One region of the Achromobacter sp. RT286_PF genome, then DNA from elsewhere that is predicted to be linked to it. Evidence: riboswitches for the same ligand, from Rfam matches in the RefSeq annotation. Region 1 holds a riboswitch; the other holds the start of a gene.
The links. A riboswitch is a leader RNA that binds a small molecule or an ion and turns the genes downstream of it on or off. The one in region 1 is predicted to bind thiamine pyrophosphate.

Region 1 (7,899 bases):
GGCATGGGCGCACGCTCGGCCAACTATGCCCGCGCACGGTTGGACAGCCGACGCCGCCCTTCAGAAACCCAACGACAACCAGAACCGCATCCACAAACGGTCTACAAAAATCATGAAATTAGCTACCTGGAACGTGAACTCCCTGAATGTACGCCTGCAGCAGGTGCTGGATTGGCTGGCTGCCAATCCCGTCGATGTGCTGTGCATCCAGGAACTGAAGCTGACCGACGACAAGTTTCCGGAGGCGGCGTTCAAGGAAGCCGGTTACCACGCGGTTTGGGCGGGGCAGAAAACGTATAACGGCGTGGCGATTGTGTCGCGCGTGCCGGGTACGTCGATGGTGCGCAATATTCCCGGCTACGAAGATCCGCAGCAACGCGTGCTGGCGCTGACGTTTCCCAGCCCCGAAGGCGACGTGCGTGTCGTTTGTGCGTACTGCCCCAATGGTCAGGCGGTGGATTCGGACAAGTATTTGTACAAGCTGGCCTGGTTTGACGCCATGCGCAACTGGCTGGCGGAGGAAATCAAGCAGTATCCGCGCTTGGCGGTACTGGGTGACTACAACGTCGCCCCCGCCGATGAAGACGTGCACAACCCCGAGAAATGGGAAGGCCAGGTGCTGGTGTCTGAACCGGAACGCGCGGCTTTGCGCAGCCTGATGGAGCTGGGCCTGACCGATTCGTTCCGCCTGTTCGAGCAGCCCGAAAAGTCGTTTTCGTGGTGGGATTACCGGCAATTCGCCTTCCGTCGCAATGCCGGCCTGCGGATCGACCACGTGTTGTTGTCGGCCCCGCTGGTCAAGCGCTGCGTGGCCTGCGTCATCGACAAAGAGCCGCGCCGCAACGAGCAGCCGTCGGACCACGCGCCGGTGGTGGCCACCCTGGAATTCGTCTGAAAATAATTGCGCCGCGCCGTATTGCGCGGCGCTTTATTGTTCAGGTATAGTTTTGCTCTTGCTTCATTGGGGCGGTAGCTCAGCTGGGAGAGCGTCGCGTTCGCAATGCGAAGGTCGGGAGTTCGATCCTCCTCCGCTCCACCAATATTCCAGACAAGAAAGCCTTGGACACCGCAACGGGTTCCAAGGCTTTTTTGTTTTGGCTGGCGGCGCGGGATCGGGCCGGAATTCAGGCCGGAATTCCGGCCATATTTCAAGCCACCATCAGGCCGGGTCCTTGTCCAAACGGCGCACCGCCGCGCTCAGTGTCGACAGATCAAACTCCTCGACGCCGCGACGCATCCCGCGCATCAACACGGTGACCAGCACCGGGACAAAGGCGGCCAGCAGGAACGATTCGAGCAGAAACGTAGGCTTGTCGCCCGGCGCCGGAAAGAAGAACAGTCCGGCCGCCAGCCCCGCGACCGTCGCGGTCGTTGCGGTGGCGCCATCGTGCTTGCGGCTGAACAGGCCATAGAACACCGGAAACGCGGCGGCCGAGCACAGCAGGTCGGCCAGCAGGAACAGATACAGCACGCTATAGCCCTGCGAGGCCACGATCATCACCGGAATCGCCAGCAGCAACACCGCCCAGCGCGCCAGACGCTTCATGTCCATGCCGGTGGCGCGCGGCATCAGGCGGCGCATATCCACCGCCACGATGCTGGACACGGCGCTGATGGCGGTGTCGGCCGTGCTCATGACCAACGACAGGCCCAACGGGATCAGCGCGATCACGAACCAGGCGGGCGCGTGCGGCATGATGACGCTGAACAGCGCGATGGAACTATCGCCCTGCGGCGCCAGCCCGACAAACGCAAGGCCGAACAAACCCATCAGGAAGATGAACGGCGCGGCCAGGATGCCCCCCAGCAAAAAACCATTGCGCATTGACCGCGTGTCTTTGGCGGCATAGATGCGCTGCCAGTTGCCCTGGTGGAAGATGCCGGTCAGCAAAATCGCCACGAAGAAGGTCAGGCCGGCCTTCACACCCACGGGATCGGTCAGATCCAGCAGCTGTGGCGCCTTGGCGCGTAAAGCCTCGATCGTCGGCAAGGCCCCGCCCGCCGCCTGCCAGCCCACCACGCAAAGAATCACCAGCAGCGGCACGATGACCATCATCTGCACCTGATCGGTGAAGATCGATGATCGCAAGCCACCATACGTGGTGTAGAGCAGCGTCGTGCCCATCACGATGGCGGCGGTGGCCCACAGCGGCACCGGCGCCAGCATGGTGACCAGCTTGGCAATGGCCGTGACCTCGGCCGACAGCGCGATGAACAGGTAGAACAGCATGATGAACAGCGCCAGCCCGTACATGGGCCGTCCGTACCGTGCCATCAGGAATTCCGTCAGCGTGTGACCGTGCGGGATCAGTTCGCGCATGCGCCGGCCCAACGGAATCATGACCAGACGCGGCGACATGGACCCCAGCGCGTAGCCGATAACCGCCGCCAAGCCGCCCCAGGTGGCGGCCTGCGCCGGCGAAAACAGAATCCACGCGCCCAGCGTGGACGCCATCAGCGTCAGGATGGTGCCAAAAGCGCCCTGGCTGTTGCGCGCCACGATGTAGTCTTCCAGCGTGCCGCGCTTGCGTCGCGTATACAGCACGCTGGCGGCGGCAAAGCCACCCGAAAAGAGCAGCAGCCACATCAAGGCGGTGGTTTGGGTCAGCATGGAAAGCGGTCCTCCCTGGCCCGGCAAACGGCCGGACGCGCGTTGCGGCCCCGTCCGCAAGGCGGGCCGCTGATGGATCAAAGCACTAGGGAGGGCGCGCGAATGGCGCGATGTCCTTCCCTTCGCCGGCATTACCCGGATCAGGTTCAAAGGGTTACCGCGACAACGCGGAATCTCAGCCAAACAGGCTCCCCCAGGAATTGCCGCAAGATTAGGGTCGCGGCAAGCCAATGTCAACGCATCGATTTATGCTAAGTTCGCCCGCTTGCGGCACCTGATTGCACGCGTGCCGGTGAACCGACGAGCCCACCATGCCCATTGCCCACCCCGCCCCCGCCTTGAATGAACAACTGGTAATCGTGACGGGAGGCGCCCGCGGATTGGGTGCGCACATCACACGGGCCTTTTTGCGGGAAGGCGCAAAGGTGGTGATCAATTATCTGAACAGCGCCCAGGCCGCGCAGGCGCTGGCCGCCACCGCGCCGCAACGGACGCTGGCGGTTCAGGCCGACGTGCGCGACGCAACCGCCGTCGCCGCCATGATCGCACAGGCGCAAAGCCACTTCGGCATGCCCGTCACCACGGTGGTCAACAACGCCCTGCCCGCCTTCGCCTTCAACGGCGACGCGCGCCCCCATGCCGACACGCTGACCTGGGACCACTTGAATCAGCAGATCGAAGGCAGCGTGCGCGGCGCGCTGAACACGACGCAAGCCGCCCTGCCCGGCATGCGCCAGGCTGGGGTGGGCCGCATCATCAACATCGGCACCAACCTGGTCCAGAACCCGGTGGTGCCGTATCACGACTACACCGCCGCCAAGGCCGCGCTGCTGTCGTTCACGCGCACGCTGTCGCAGGACCTGGGGCCCGACGGCATCACGGTCAACATGGTGTCCGGCGGCCTCTTGCGCACCACTGACGCGTCGGCCGCCACGCCAGAAGCCGTGTTCGACCTGATCGCCGCCAGCACGCCGCTGCGCGCCGTCACCACGCCGGAACAGTTCGCCGATGCCGTGCTGTTCTTTGCCAGCCCCTGGTCGCGCAGCGTCACCGGCCAGAACCTGGTCGTGGACGGCGGCCTCGTGAAGAACTGATCTCCATGTTGCACCTGAACCTGTTCATCTTCGGCTGCGGCCACCACCGCGCCGCCTGGCGACATCCGGACTCGGCTGCTGAACGCCTGGGCGATATCCGCTATTACGAATCGCTGGCGCGCACGGCGGAACGCGGCAAGCTGGACGCCATTTTTTTCGCCGACGGCCAGTCCACCGACAACATCGGCGACGGCCCGCGCTGGTACCTGGAGCCGCTGACGACCATGGCCGCCATCGCGCGCGCCACCACGCACATCGGCTTGATCAGCACCGTGTCCAGCACCTTTTTCACGCCGTTCCACGCGGCGCGCATGGTGGCGTCGCTGGACCACATATCGGGCGGACGCATGGGCTGGAACGTCGTCACGTCGATGTTCGACGCCGAAGCCCGCAACCACGGCTTTGAAGCCATGCCGGGGCACGACTGGCGCTACGCGCGCGCCGAAGAATTCGTGGACGTAGCGTTGCGCTTGTTCGATTCATGGAAGGACGATGCCCTGGCCATCGACCGCAACGGCGTCTATGGCGTGCCCGAGCGCGTGCGCCCGATCCACCATCACGGCGACCACTTCCTGGTGGACGGCCCGCTGACCGTGCCACGCCCGCCCCAAGGCCACCCCGTTCTGTTCCAGGCCGGTGCATCCGACCAAGGCCGCGACCTGGCCGCCCGGCGAGCCGAGGCGATCTACGCCGTGGCCTATGACTTGCCGGCCGCGCAATCGTATTACCGCGACATCAAGCAACGCGTACGCGACGCAGGGCGCACCGCCTTCGTGCCCATCATGCCGGGGCTGGTTACGTACGTGGGGTCAACCGAAGCCGAAGCCCGTGCCAAACAGCGCGAGCTGGACGTGTTGCTGCCCAGCGACGCATCGCTACGGCAGTTGGGCACCTTCGTGCTGCAAGATTGCAGCACCTGGGAGCTGGACGCTCCCGTGCCGGCGCTGGTGCCGCTGCATGAATTCAAGGGCCCCAAGGGCCGCTACGCCACCATTTTGCGCATCATTGAAACCGAGCAACCCACCGTGCGACAACTGCTGGGCCGCCTGGCGGCGGGTGGCGGCCACTGCACGATGGTGGGCACGCCCGAGCAAATCGCAGACCGGATGGAACACTGGTTCCGTAACGAAGGCGCCGACGGCTTCAACCTGATGCCGCCGTCGTTGCCGGGCGGCATCGATGACTTCGTGGACCAGGTGGTGCCGGTGTTGCAGCGGCGCGGCTTGTTTCGTACGGAATACGAACACACTACGCTGCGGGGGCATCTGGGGCTGGAGCGGCCGGCGGGATAGACGCGATAGACGCTGAAGCAACATGCGCGGACGTCCGCGCAAGCGCCTTCAAGCGACGAGCAACTAGCCGACAGAAGGCGCAGGTGCCGGATGCGTGTGCGCGTGCGTGGGCAATTGCGCAAGACGCCGCCGCTCTTGGGCAGCCGCTTTTCGGTTGACTTGGCGCGTTGCCAGCCAGTCGTACAACACAATGCCCGGATGACGGGACAGCACGGCGCCGACGGCGACCGCGAGAATGAAGGTAATAACCAGCGTCAGCCAAAGCATCTGACGCACTCCTTAAAAACCTACCGGTTCGGATACCGGATGAAAGATCGCGTTCAGAAAACTAACATCTGCCGCAGCTGGAAGGTAATTTACTGCACAAGCGTGAAATTGGCGTGAAATGCTCACTGGAAAACACTGTTCCGTAATTGCGAGAAACAGGTGTATACCGCTGGGCCGAAAACGCCACCGTGCTGCCGTTCAGCGCCGAATACGCCTCGAAAACGCCACCGGATCTTCCTCCGGCGTCGTCACCGCCCCCACCGCCGCCCGCTTGCGGAGCGCGTCCAGCGGCACACTGGGGTCCAGGCCGCCCTGTTCATACAGGTATTCGGGCAGGTAGCCCGACAGCAGCAGGCGGTAATCCAGTGGCAGGCCGGGCACGATGGCGTTGACCATGTGATAGACCAGCGTGGTGCAGTTGGCGGTGACCGTGTGATAGAAGCGCGGCGTGGTGGTCAGGGCGTTGGCCGTGTCCACGTAGGACACGAACAGCCGGCGCATGGCGTCCGGCGGCATGTGGACCGGGTACAGGTAGACGTTTTCGCCACGCGGCCCGGCACGGACATACAGGATGTCGCGTTCTTCGGCGGCCACGACGCTGAGTTCGAACTGCTTGAAGAAGCCGCCGATTTCCGAGAATTGCTCGCTGCGTTCTTTGCGGATTTCAACCGAGAAAACAACGTGGCGGCCGTCGGCAAAGCCGAAGGACACCAGCGTATGGGCAATGGCCGGGCCGTCCCAGTACGACAGCACCATGTCAACGGACACGAGCTGGTCCAGATCGTATTGGCGCGTTTCCCAGCGGACGGTGTAGTCGTCGTCCGCGCGCCAATCGAAATTACGGACGTTTTGCAGGGTGACGACGGAACCTTGCACGGACCCGCGCAACATGCGGGCCACGTCGTCGGCCCAGATGCGGTCGTTGGAGGGTGCCAGCGTTTGCCACCAGGCGCACAGCAACGCCAGCCCGACTACGTAGCCCCAGCCCGCGCGCCGTCGCCACGGTGCTGCCCGCCACACGGCCACCATCGCCACCACGCAAAGCGCCGTCCATGCGACGCCCGCAGCGCCCTTGCCCCAGTTGCCGCCGGGCGCCTGATAGGCCAGCGCCAGGCATCCCCACAACGCTGACCCCGCCAACAGCAAGGACAGCAACACACGTCCCGCCATGGCCGCCGCCCTGCGCACCGCCCTCTTAGCCACCGGCATGAACGCCCACGATTTCCATAACGCCGTTGATGACGAATTGCACGCCCATGCACACCAGCAAAAAGCCCATGACGCGCGAAATGGCCTCAACGCCGCTTTGCCCGATCACGGCGACGATACGGCCCGCTGATCGCAGGCACACCCAGAACAACAGGCCCAGCAGCGCGAACACGATGACCGGCGTCACGGCAACGACCCACGGCGCGTATTGCGGCGTGATGGTTGCGTCCACCGAGGCCGCGCCGCTGATGATCATGGCGATGGTGCCGGGCCCCGCCGTGCCCGGCAAGGCCAGCGGCACGAAGGCGATGTTGGGCGTTTGCCGTGTCTGTGCGTCGGCAGCGGCTTCGGCGGCCAGCGTGCGCGGCTCAGCGGGCGGAAACAGCATGCTGAAGCCGATACTGACCACGATCAGGCCGCCCGCGATGCGCAGTCCGGGAATCGAAATTCCAAAGGTATGCATGATCCACGCGCCGGCGTAGTAGGTGACCAGCATCACGCCCACCACGTAAAACGCCGCTTGCGTAACCTGGCGTTCGCGTTCCTTGTAGGGAATCTGCGCGCCCAGCGACAGCAGCAGCGTCATGGAAGTCAGCGGATTGGCCAACGGCAGCATCAGCGCCAGACCCAGGCTGATCAGCTTGCCCAGTTGGATCAGGTCATCAATCATGGAACTCCCGATAAAAGGACGCGCAATTCGCGACAGGCGCCTTGCCGGGCGCGACGGTTCAATCATGCAGTGCCCGCTACCTTACACACTTCCGGCCGCGTTCGGCGCGATGCCGGGCGCGATGCCTGGCGCAACGCCGGGCGCAATGCCGGGCGCAATGGCAGCCCGCCTCACACCGATCTGCTTCACGACTTTCTGATTATCAACGTCTATTAAACTGCTGCAATTGTCGCGGTGGCGTGCGTTGCCCAGGATACAGGCGCTAAACAGGCGCGAAACACATGGGCTGAACACAGGCGCTGAACACAGGCGCAACGCAAGGGCGCCACATCAAAGCGCCCTACATATAGGCGCCACACCGCGGCCGACGCATTTGCCGCACCTTTATTTTGTGACCCCGGAGTTTTCCCTTGAGCGATCTTTTCCATTTCAGCCGTGGCACCGCCCCGCTGCTGATCTCCATTCCCCACCTTGGCAGCCAGATTCCCGACGCGCAGCGCCCGCAGATGACGCCGCTGGCCTTGCAGTCCGGCGACACCGACTGGCATCTGGACACGTTGTACCAATTTGCCCAGGCGCTGGGTGCGTCGGTGCTGGGCGCGCGTTATTCGCGCTACGTGGTGGACCTGAACCGCCCGCCCAACGATGAAAGCCTGTATCCCGGCCAGACCAAAACCGGCCTGTGCCCGACGCAGACCTTTCGCGGCGAAGCGCTGTACCAGAACGAAGGCGTGCTGACCGACGCCGAACGCGCAC
Region 2 (7,899 bases), on a different contig from region 1:
TCGGAGCGGTCGCCCGTGCCGATCAGGCTCTTGCGCTCGGCGGCTTCCTTGCTTTGGCGCTCGCGCGTTTCCTTGTCTTTCAGGCGCGCGGCCAGCACCTGCATGGCCTTGTCCTTGTTGCGGTGCTGCGAGCGGTCATCCTGGCATTCCACCACCAGGCCGGTCGGCAAGTGGGTGATGCGCACCGCTGAATCGGTCTTGTTGATGTGCTGGCCGCCCGCGCCGCTGGCGCGGAACGTGTCGATGCGCAGGTCGTTGGCGTTGATGACGATTTCCGACATCTCGTCGGCTTCCGCCATCACGGCCACGGTGCAGGCCGACGTGTGGATGCGGCCTTGCGCTTCGGTGGCCGGCACGCGCTGCACGCGGTGTGCGCCGGATTCGAACTTCAGGCGGCCGTAGGCGCCGTCGCCATCAATGCGCGCGATCACTTCCTTGTAGCCGCCCAGCTCCGAGGCGCTTTCCGACATCAGCTCGACGCGCCAGCCGCGCGCTTCCGCATAGCGGGTGTACATGCGCAGCAGGTCGCCCGAGAACAACGCGCTTTCGTCGCCGCCCGTGCCGGCGCGGATTTCCAGGAACACGCTGCGCCCGTCGTTGGGGTCGCGCGGCAGCAGCAAGAGCTGCAATGCGCTTTCCAGGCTTTCCAGCTTGCCTCGGCCCGACTTGATCTCGTCTTCGGCCATGGCCTTCATGTCGGGGTCGGACAGCATTTCCTGCGCCGTCGCCAGGTCTTCTTCAGTGCGGGCAAATGCGGTGAACGCGTCGACCACGGGTTCCAGCTCGGCGCGTTCGCGCGAGAGCTTGCGAAAACGGTCCATATCGGACGCGGTTTCCGGTTGGGCCAGCAACGCGTCCACCTCGGTCAGGCGGTTACACAGATGCTCCAGCCGGCTGCGCATGGAAGATTTCATGGGGGAATGACCAAAGAAAAAACGGGAATAGCGGGCGCCCACAAGACGAACGCCCGCCAGGAGGCGGGGCGTGGGGCAGATTCGCTAACGGCGGGAATCGCGGCCGGGAAACAGGCGCGGCATCCAGGCAAGCAGTTGCTTGCGGTCGTCGCCTTCACTGCGGTTCAAGGCCGCCAGCGGGCCGTGCAGGTATTTTTGCGTCAGCCCGTGCGCCAGCTGTTCCAGCACGGCTTCGGGCGATTCGCCACGCGCCAGGAGGCGGCGCGCGCGTTCCAGTTCAGCGGCGCGGACGTCTTCGGCGGCCTGGTGCAGGTCGCGGATAACGGGCACCACTTCACGGGACTGCATCCAGTGCATGAAGCCCTGGACGCGGGTTTCGATAATGGCTTCGGCCTGCACCACGGCAGCGCGGCGCGCGTCGGTGCCGGTCTGCACCAGCCGGCCCAGGTCGTCCACCGAATACAGATAGACGTCGTCCAGGCGGCCGACTTCGGGCTCGATGTCGCGCGGCACGGCCAGGTCGATCATGACCATGGGGCGGTGGCGGCGCAGGCGCGTAGCCCGTTCCACCATCCCCAGGCCGAGGATGGGCAGGGAGCTTGCCGTACAGGAAACGATGACGTCGAACTCGGACAGGCGATCCGTCAGGTCGGACAGCTTCATGGTGCTGGCCGAAAAACGGTTGGCCAGGATTTCGGCGCGCTCGGCCGTGCGGTTGGCCACCACCATGCTGCGCGGGCGTTGCGCGGCGAAGTGGGTGGCACACAGTTCAATCATTTCGCCCGCGCCGATGAACAGCGTGCGGGCCTGGTCCAGGTTGCCGAACACGCGCTCGGCCAGGCGGACGGCGGCGGCGGCCATGGACACCGACTGTGCGCCAATGGCGGTCTGCGACCGCACTTCCTTGGCCACCGAGAACGTACGCTGGAACATCTGGTGCAGCAAGGTGCCCAGCGACCCGGCTTCGCCGGCGGCGCGCACGGCGTCTTTCATCTGCCCCACGATCTGGGTTTCACCCAGCACCATGGAGTCCAGCCCGCTGGCCACGCGGAAAGCGTGACGGACGGCGTCGTCTTGATGATGGCGGTACAGGTGCGGGCGCAGCGTGCCGGCGTCCAGGCGGTTATGTTCAGCCAGCCAGGCGGGCAATTGATCAGCGACGTGACCGTCGGCCGCGCAATAGATTTCGGTGCGATTACAGGTGGACAGGATGGCGGCTTCACGGACGGAACCGCCGAATGCCGAACGCAGACCTTCCAGTGCAGGCTTGACCAGATCGACGGGCATGGACACGCGTTCGCGAACCGAAACCGGCGCGGACGTGTGGTTCAGACCGAAGGCAAGGACAGCGACCGACATGTGGATGCGTAAAGAACTGCCACGAAAATGACTGAAAGATTATACCCCTGCGGGTTATCCCCAGGCCATTTGCGCCCACTTCCGCGACCCTGCGTCGCACCTTCCGTTCCATTCACCCAACAGTCGGCAGGCGCGACGGGGCGAAAAATAGTTGGCGGATCCGCCCCTACGGCTGGCGTGGGCAAAAAAAATTGTGTATAGTTGCGGACTTCGTTGGCCTGGTAGCTCAGTCGGTAGAGCAGAGGATTGAAAATCCTTGTGTCGGTGGTTCGATTCCGCCCCAGGCCACCAAAAGAATTATTGGGATTGCGATAGCAATATCAAGTCCCAAAAAAAGCCCAGCCGCCGCGCTGGGCTTTTTGCACCGTGTACGTGTTGGCCTGGTAGCTCAGTCGGTAGAGCAGAGGATTGAAAATCCTTGTGTCGGTGGTTCGATTCCGCCCCAGGCCACCAAAGATTCAAGCTTTGAGCCCCGCCGGTATTCACTACTGCGGGGCTTTTTGCTTTGATTTGTCAATTGGATTCGACCTAAGCGGCGAACCCTAGAGCGGGTTAACATTGCCTTCGCTCCGGGGTGCACGCCAGTGCTGAGATTCAGACCCGCGAACTTGACCCGGTTCATGCCGGCGTAAGAAGAGCAATCGTCCGACCCTGCCGCGCCCTTGCGCCGCTTGCGCGGGCGGGCTTCGGAGCTTCCTTGTACCGGAATCGACGAACGCCCATGAACAACGCTGCCCCGCCCGTCGCGGAACTTCTTGAATTCATTGCCCAGGACGGCTGCACCGATGCGCAGTTCGACCGGATGGCGCTACGGCTTTTTGCGTATCAATATGGCGCCAACGGGCCGTATCGCGCGTTTTGCCAGCGGCGCGGCGCGACCGTGCGCAATGTGAAGACCTGGAGCGACATTCCCGCCGTGCCCATCGACGCCTTCAAGGCGATGGAGCTGCGCTGCGAGGCGCCTCGGGCCGACGAGCGTGTCTTCATGACCAGCGGCACTACGCGCGCCGACATGCGCGGGCGGCACTTTCACCCGCATCTTGAGGTTTACGACCTGTCCATGACGCGCAATTTCGCCGCGCGCGTCATGCGGGGCACGCCGCGCCTGCCGATGGGCATTCTGTTTCCGGACGAAGCCGCCATGCCCAATTCGTCGCTGGCCCACTATCTGGCCCTGGCCAAGACCGCGTTCGGCACCGAAGACAGCCGCTATTTCATGTCGCCGCAGGGCATCGACCTGGATGGGTTGTGGCGTCGCCTTGAAGAGGCTGAACGCGACGGCCAGCCCTATGCGCTGCTGGGCGCCAGTTTCAGCTTCGTGCATGTGATCGATGCGCTGCGCACCGCGGGCCGCACGTTCCGTTTGCCGCCGGGCAGCCGCATCCTGGACACCGGCGGCTACAAGGGCCAGTCGCGCGAGCTGCCGCTGGACACCTTTTATTCCGAGCTGTCCGAGCTGCTGGGCGTGCCGCGATCGCTGTGCATCAACATGTATGGCATGACCGAACTCAGCACCCAGTTTTATGACGACGGCAATGCCACCGTCCCTTCCGTGAAATCGGGGCCGCACTGGATTCGCTCGCGCCTGGTCGACCCCGCCAGCGGCCGCACCGTGCCCGCGGGCGAACGCGGCATCCTGGCGCACTGCGACCTGGGCAACTTCAACTCGGTCAGCACCATCCTCACTGAAGACGTCGGGCAACCCGCCGATGGCGGCTTTTTGCTGCTGGGCCGTGCTGAAGGCGCGCAGGCCAAGGGCTGCTCGCTGGCCGTCGAAGAATTCATTCAGTCGGCGCGGCCATGAGCGTGCAACGCGTCCAAGCGGGCTATCTGCCGGGGCTGACCTCGGCCGATGTCCAATGGCAGACCCTGCCCTTCGAGCAGGACGGCCGGCGCGTGGATGTGGCCGTGCCGGTGCTGACCGCCGCACAGATGCAAGCGCTGGCCGAACGCGTCAAGCAGGCCAGCGCGCGGCATCTGAAGACGATGACGGTGTCGGAGATCATCAACGTCATCGACCGCGCCATCGCCCGGTTGCTGGATGCCAACGACCCGGTTCGGCAACAAGCCGATGCGCTGTTGCCGATCGTCAGCGGCTATGACGGGCAGATGGTGCGGCTGGGCCTGACCGGCTTTTTCAAGACCTTCCGCGCGCCGCAGCTGCATCGCTTTGTGGCCGAAGACTTCGCCAACCCCAAGGTGCTGGACGGCTTTCAGCCCGCGGCCAAGGGCGGCGCGGTGCGCGCGCATGGCCCGCAATTGCTGGTGCACAGCTGGGCCGGCAACGTGCCCGCGCTGGCATTGTGGAGCCTGATCTGCGGCCTGCTGGTCAAGGCCGGCAATATTGGCAAGCTGCCCAGCGCCGAGCCGCTGTTTGCCGGCTGGTTCGCGCACCTGTTGGCCGAGGTGCACCCACCGCTGGCCGACTGCCTGGCCGTGGTCTGGTGGCGTGGCGCGGGCGAGGACGACGCCGCCGCGTTGTACGCGCAGGCCGATACCGTCGTGGCGTACGGCGGTAACGATGCCCTGCATGCCATCCAGCGCCGCCTGCCCGTCACGACGCGCTTTCTGCCGCATGGCCACAAGCTGGGCTTTGGCGTGGTCAGCGCGGCCGCGCTGGACGCACAAAAGGCGCCCGCCCTGGCGCGCCGTGCGGCATGGGACGTGATGCGCTACGACCAGCAGGGCTGTTATTCGCCGCAGATTTTTTACGTGCAGCGTGGCGGCCTGGTATCGCCGCGCGACTTTGCGGCTTACCTGGCGGGCGAGCTGGCCAATCTGCATCGCCGCTTTCCGCGCCGCGCGTTGGATCTGGCCGAATCGGCGGCGCTGGCCAAATGGCGGCAGTCCATCGAATGGCAGTTGCCGTCCAACGCCGCCGACGTGCTGATCGGCGACCCCGATGCCGCGTGGACGGTCTCTTATGTGGACACCGCGCCTTCCCTGTCGCCCACGGCCCTGCAACGCAGCATCGTGGTGGCCGGTATCGACACGCTGGATGAGGTGGCGGCGCGCGTGGCGCCCCACCACCACTACCTGCAAACAGCGGGCGTGGCCGCCACGCCCGAAGAGCTGTATCGCCTGGCCGATCAGCTGGGCGCGGCAGGCGTTACCCGCGTCAGCGCGATTGGCGCGATGAGCATGCCCGAAGCGGGCTGGCATCACGACGGCCGTTTCAACCTGCTGGACCTGGTGCGCATGACGGAAATCGAACAGTCCGCCGAAACCGCCGCCGACCCCTACGCGCCGTACGAACCATGATTGCGGACCCGTCCCGCCCCTTCCTGCACATCGACGGGGCGGTCTACACCTACCCCGGCCGCGCGCCCATCGTGAACGGCATCGACTGGCGCCTGCAAGCCGGCGGCTTTCATTGCCTGGTGGGTCGCAGCGGCTGCGGCAAGACCACGCTGCTGAAACTCGCCGCCGGGCTATTGACGCCGCAGTCCGGCCGCGTGGTGCTGCAAGACGGCACGCCCGCCGCGCCCGGCCCGCAGCTGGGCTATGTATTTCAAGCGCCGACGCTGCTGGACTGGCAACACGTGATCGACAACGTGCTGCTGCCCGTGTCGTTGCAACGCCGACCGCTGCCGGAAGACGCACGGCGCGCGCACGATCTGCTGTCCATGCTGGGCCTGTCCGACCACGCACAACACTACCCACGCCAACTGTCCGGCGGCCAGCAAAGCCGCGTGGCGCTGGCCCGCGCGCTGATTCTTGAACCCGCCTTGCTATTGCTGGACGAACCCTTCGCGGCGCTGGACGCCATCACACGCGGCGAGCTGCAAGACGACCTGCTGCGCATGTGCCGCCTGCGCAATACCACCGTGCTGTTCGTCACGCACGACATCAGCGAAGCCGTCTACCTGGGCGACCGCGTGGCCGTCATGCACCAGGGCCGCATGCTGGCCGACCTGCCGGTGGACCTGCCCGCGCCCCGCACGCAAGCCATGCGGCACGGCGCCGCGTTCAACGCCACCTGCGCGCAGGTGTATGAATTCATGACCGGGGCGCGCCCATGACGCCCGCCATTCGATTCCGCGTGCTGGCGCTGGCGCTGCTTATCGCGCTGCTTGGCGCCTGGGAAATCACCGTGCGCCAAGCCGGTATCTCGGCATTGGTGCTGCCCGCACCGTCCGCCGTCGCGCAAACCTTGTGGACCAGCCTGGCCACCGGCTACCTGTGGCCACACATCGGCGCAACGCTTGCCGAGATGCTGCTGGGCCTGGCGATCGGCGGCGCGGCGGGCCTGGGCATCGGCATTGCGTTGGCCGAATCGGCCTTGCTGGACCGCGTGCTCAAACCCTACGTGATTGTCAGCCAGGTTGTCCCTAAGCTGGCGCTGGCGCCGCTGTTCGTGGTGTGGTTCGGCTTCGGCATGGCGCCCACGGTGGTCATGACCGCGCTGATCTGTTTTTTCCCCTTGATGGAAAACACGCTGACCGGGCTGCGCCAGGTCGACCCGAACCGGCTGCAACTGTTTCGCATGCTGGGCGCCACGCGCGCGCAAACCTTGCTGCGGCTGAAGCTGCCTGCCGGCCTGCCGGGCATCCTGGCGGGGCTGCGCGTGGCGCTGGTGCTGGCACTGGTGGGCGCCGTAGTGGGCGAATTCATCGGCGCCAGCCGAGGCTTGGGCGCCGTCATCATCGCCGCGCAAGGCATGATGGACACGCCCCTGATGTTCGCCGCGCTGACCGCCATTGCCGCCATCGGGTTGCTGGGCTATCAGGCCACGCTGATGCTGGAACGACGCCTGCTGCGTCCCTACGCCGATCAATCATGACTTTCATCCGGACCGCATCCATGCATTTTTCCCCCACCCGCCGCGCCTTGCTGACGGCCGCCGCAGGCCTTGCCGCCACGTCCGTGGCGCCGCTGGCGGCACGCGCCCAGGGCGCCTCGGCCACAGCCGTTAGCGGCACCGTCACGCTGGCGGGCTGGAGCAAGCCCATCAGCGAAATCACCAACCTGCTGGCCGAGCCCGACAAGGGCTTCTTCAAGGCGCAGGGCGTCAACCTTGTCTACCTGCCCGGCGCGGGCGGTGGCGACGCCATCCGCAACCTGCTCAGCGGCCAGGCCGACGTGGCATTCACCGACCCCGGCTCGTTTTTCATGGCGTTGGACAAGGGCGAAAAGCTGCGCGCCATCTACGACATCTATCCGCAAAACGTCTTCAACGTGGTGTCGTTGAAGTCGGCCAACATCACGCGGCCGGCCGACTTGAAGGGCAAGCGCATCGGCGTCTACAGCCTGTCCAGCGGCACGCGCCAGAACCTGCTGGTGATGCTGCATCAGGCCGGGCTTACCGAAGCCGATGTTGAAATCGTCGTCACCGGCGTGCTGAACTTTGCGCCGCTGCTGCAAGGGCAAGTGGACGCCACCGCCGCCACCGACACCGGCTTGCTGGTGGGGCGCAAGCGCGGCCTGCGCGAGGTCAACGTGATGCAGGTCAGCGACACCCTGAACGTATCCAGCGACCTGTTCGTCGTGCGCGAGTCGGCACTGCCGCAAAAGCAGGCCCTGCTGCGTGCCTTCCTGAAGGCTTATCGCGACAGCGCCGCGTGGATGATCGCGCATCCCGAAGAAGCGGCCCAACTGGCCGGCAAGCGCGCCCTTGACGGCACCG

Region 2: it holds a riboswitch for thiamine pyrophosphate, as region 1 does, so the genes downstream of both, AC6LJY_RS14925 (LuxE/PaaK family acyltransferase) here and AC6LJY_RS16595 (sodium:solute symporter family protein) in region 1, are expected to answer to the same signal.

What each region holds. Positions count from the first base shown of each region.
Region 1 covers NZ_JCBAMR010000020.1:10,726-18,624, forward strand. Annotated here, with positions in the region: gene xth (exodeoxyribonuclease III) at 113-895, shown strand; tRNA gene AC6LJY_RS16590 (tRNA-Ala) at 964-1,039, shown strand; gene AC6LJY_RS16595 (sodium:solute symporter family protein) at 1,160-2,611, opposite strand; TPP riboswitch at 2,712-2,816, opposite strand; gene AC6LJY_RS16600 (3-oxoacyl-ACP reductase) at 2,923-3,705, shown strand; gene AC6LJY_RS16605 (LLM class flavin-dependent oxidoreductase) at 3,711-4,997, shown strand; gene AC6LJY_RS16610 (hypothetical protein) at 5,061-5,264, opposite strand; gene AC6LJY_RS16615 (Lnb N-terminal periplasmic domain-containing protein) at 5,463-6,434, opposite strand; gene AC6LJY_RS16620 (MarC family NAAT transporter) at 6,460-7,143, opposite strand; gene hutG (N-formylglutamate deformylase) at 7,554-7,899, shown strand, end outside.
Region 2 covers NZ_JCBAMR010000016.1:97,310-105,208, reverse strand. Annotated here, with positions in the region: gene prfA (peptide chain release factor 1) at 1-914, opposite strand, end outside; gene hemA (glutamyl-tRNA reductase) at 999-2,273, opposite strand; tRNA gene AC6LJY_RS14935 (tRNA-Phe) at 2,489-2,564, shown strand; tRNA gene AC6LJY_RS14930 (tRNA-Phe) at 2,651-2,726, shown strand; TPP riboswitch at 2,834-2,925, shown strand; gene AC6LJY_RS14925 (LuxE/PaaK family acyltransferase) at 2,995-4,077, shown strand; gene AC6LJY_RS14920 (acyl-CoA reductase) at 4,074-5,534, shown strand; gene AC6LJY_RS14915 (ABC transporter ATP-binding protein) at 5,531-6,295, shown strand; gene AC6LJY_RS14910 (ABC transporter permease) at 6,292-7,056, shown strand; gene AC6LJY_RS14905 (ABC transporter substrate-binding protein) at 7,077-7,899, shown strand, end outside.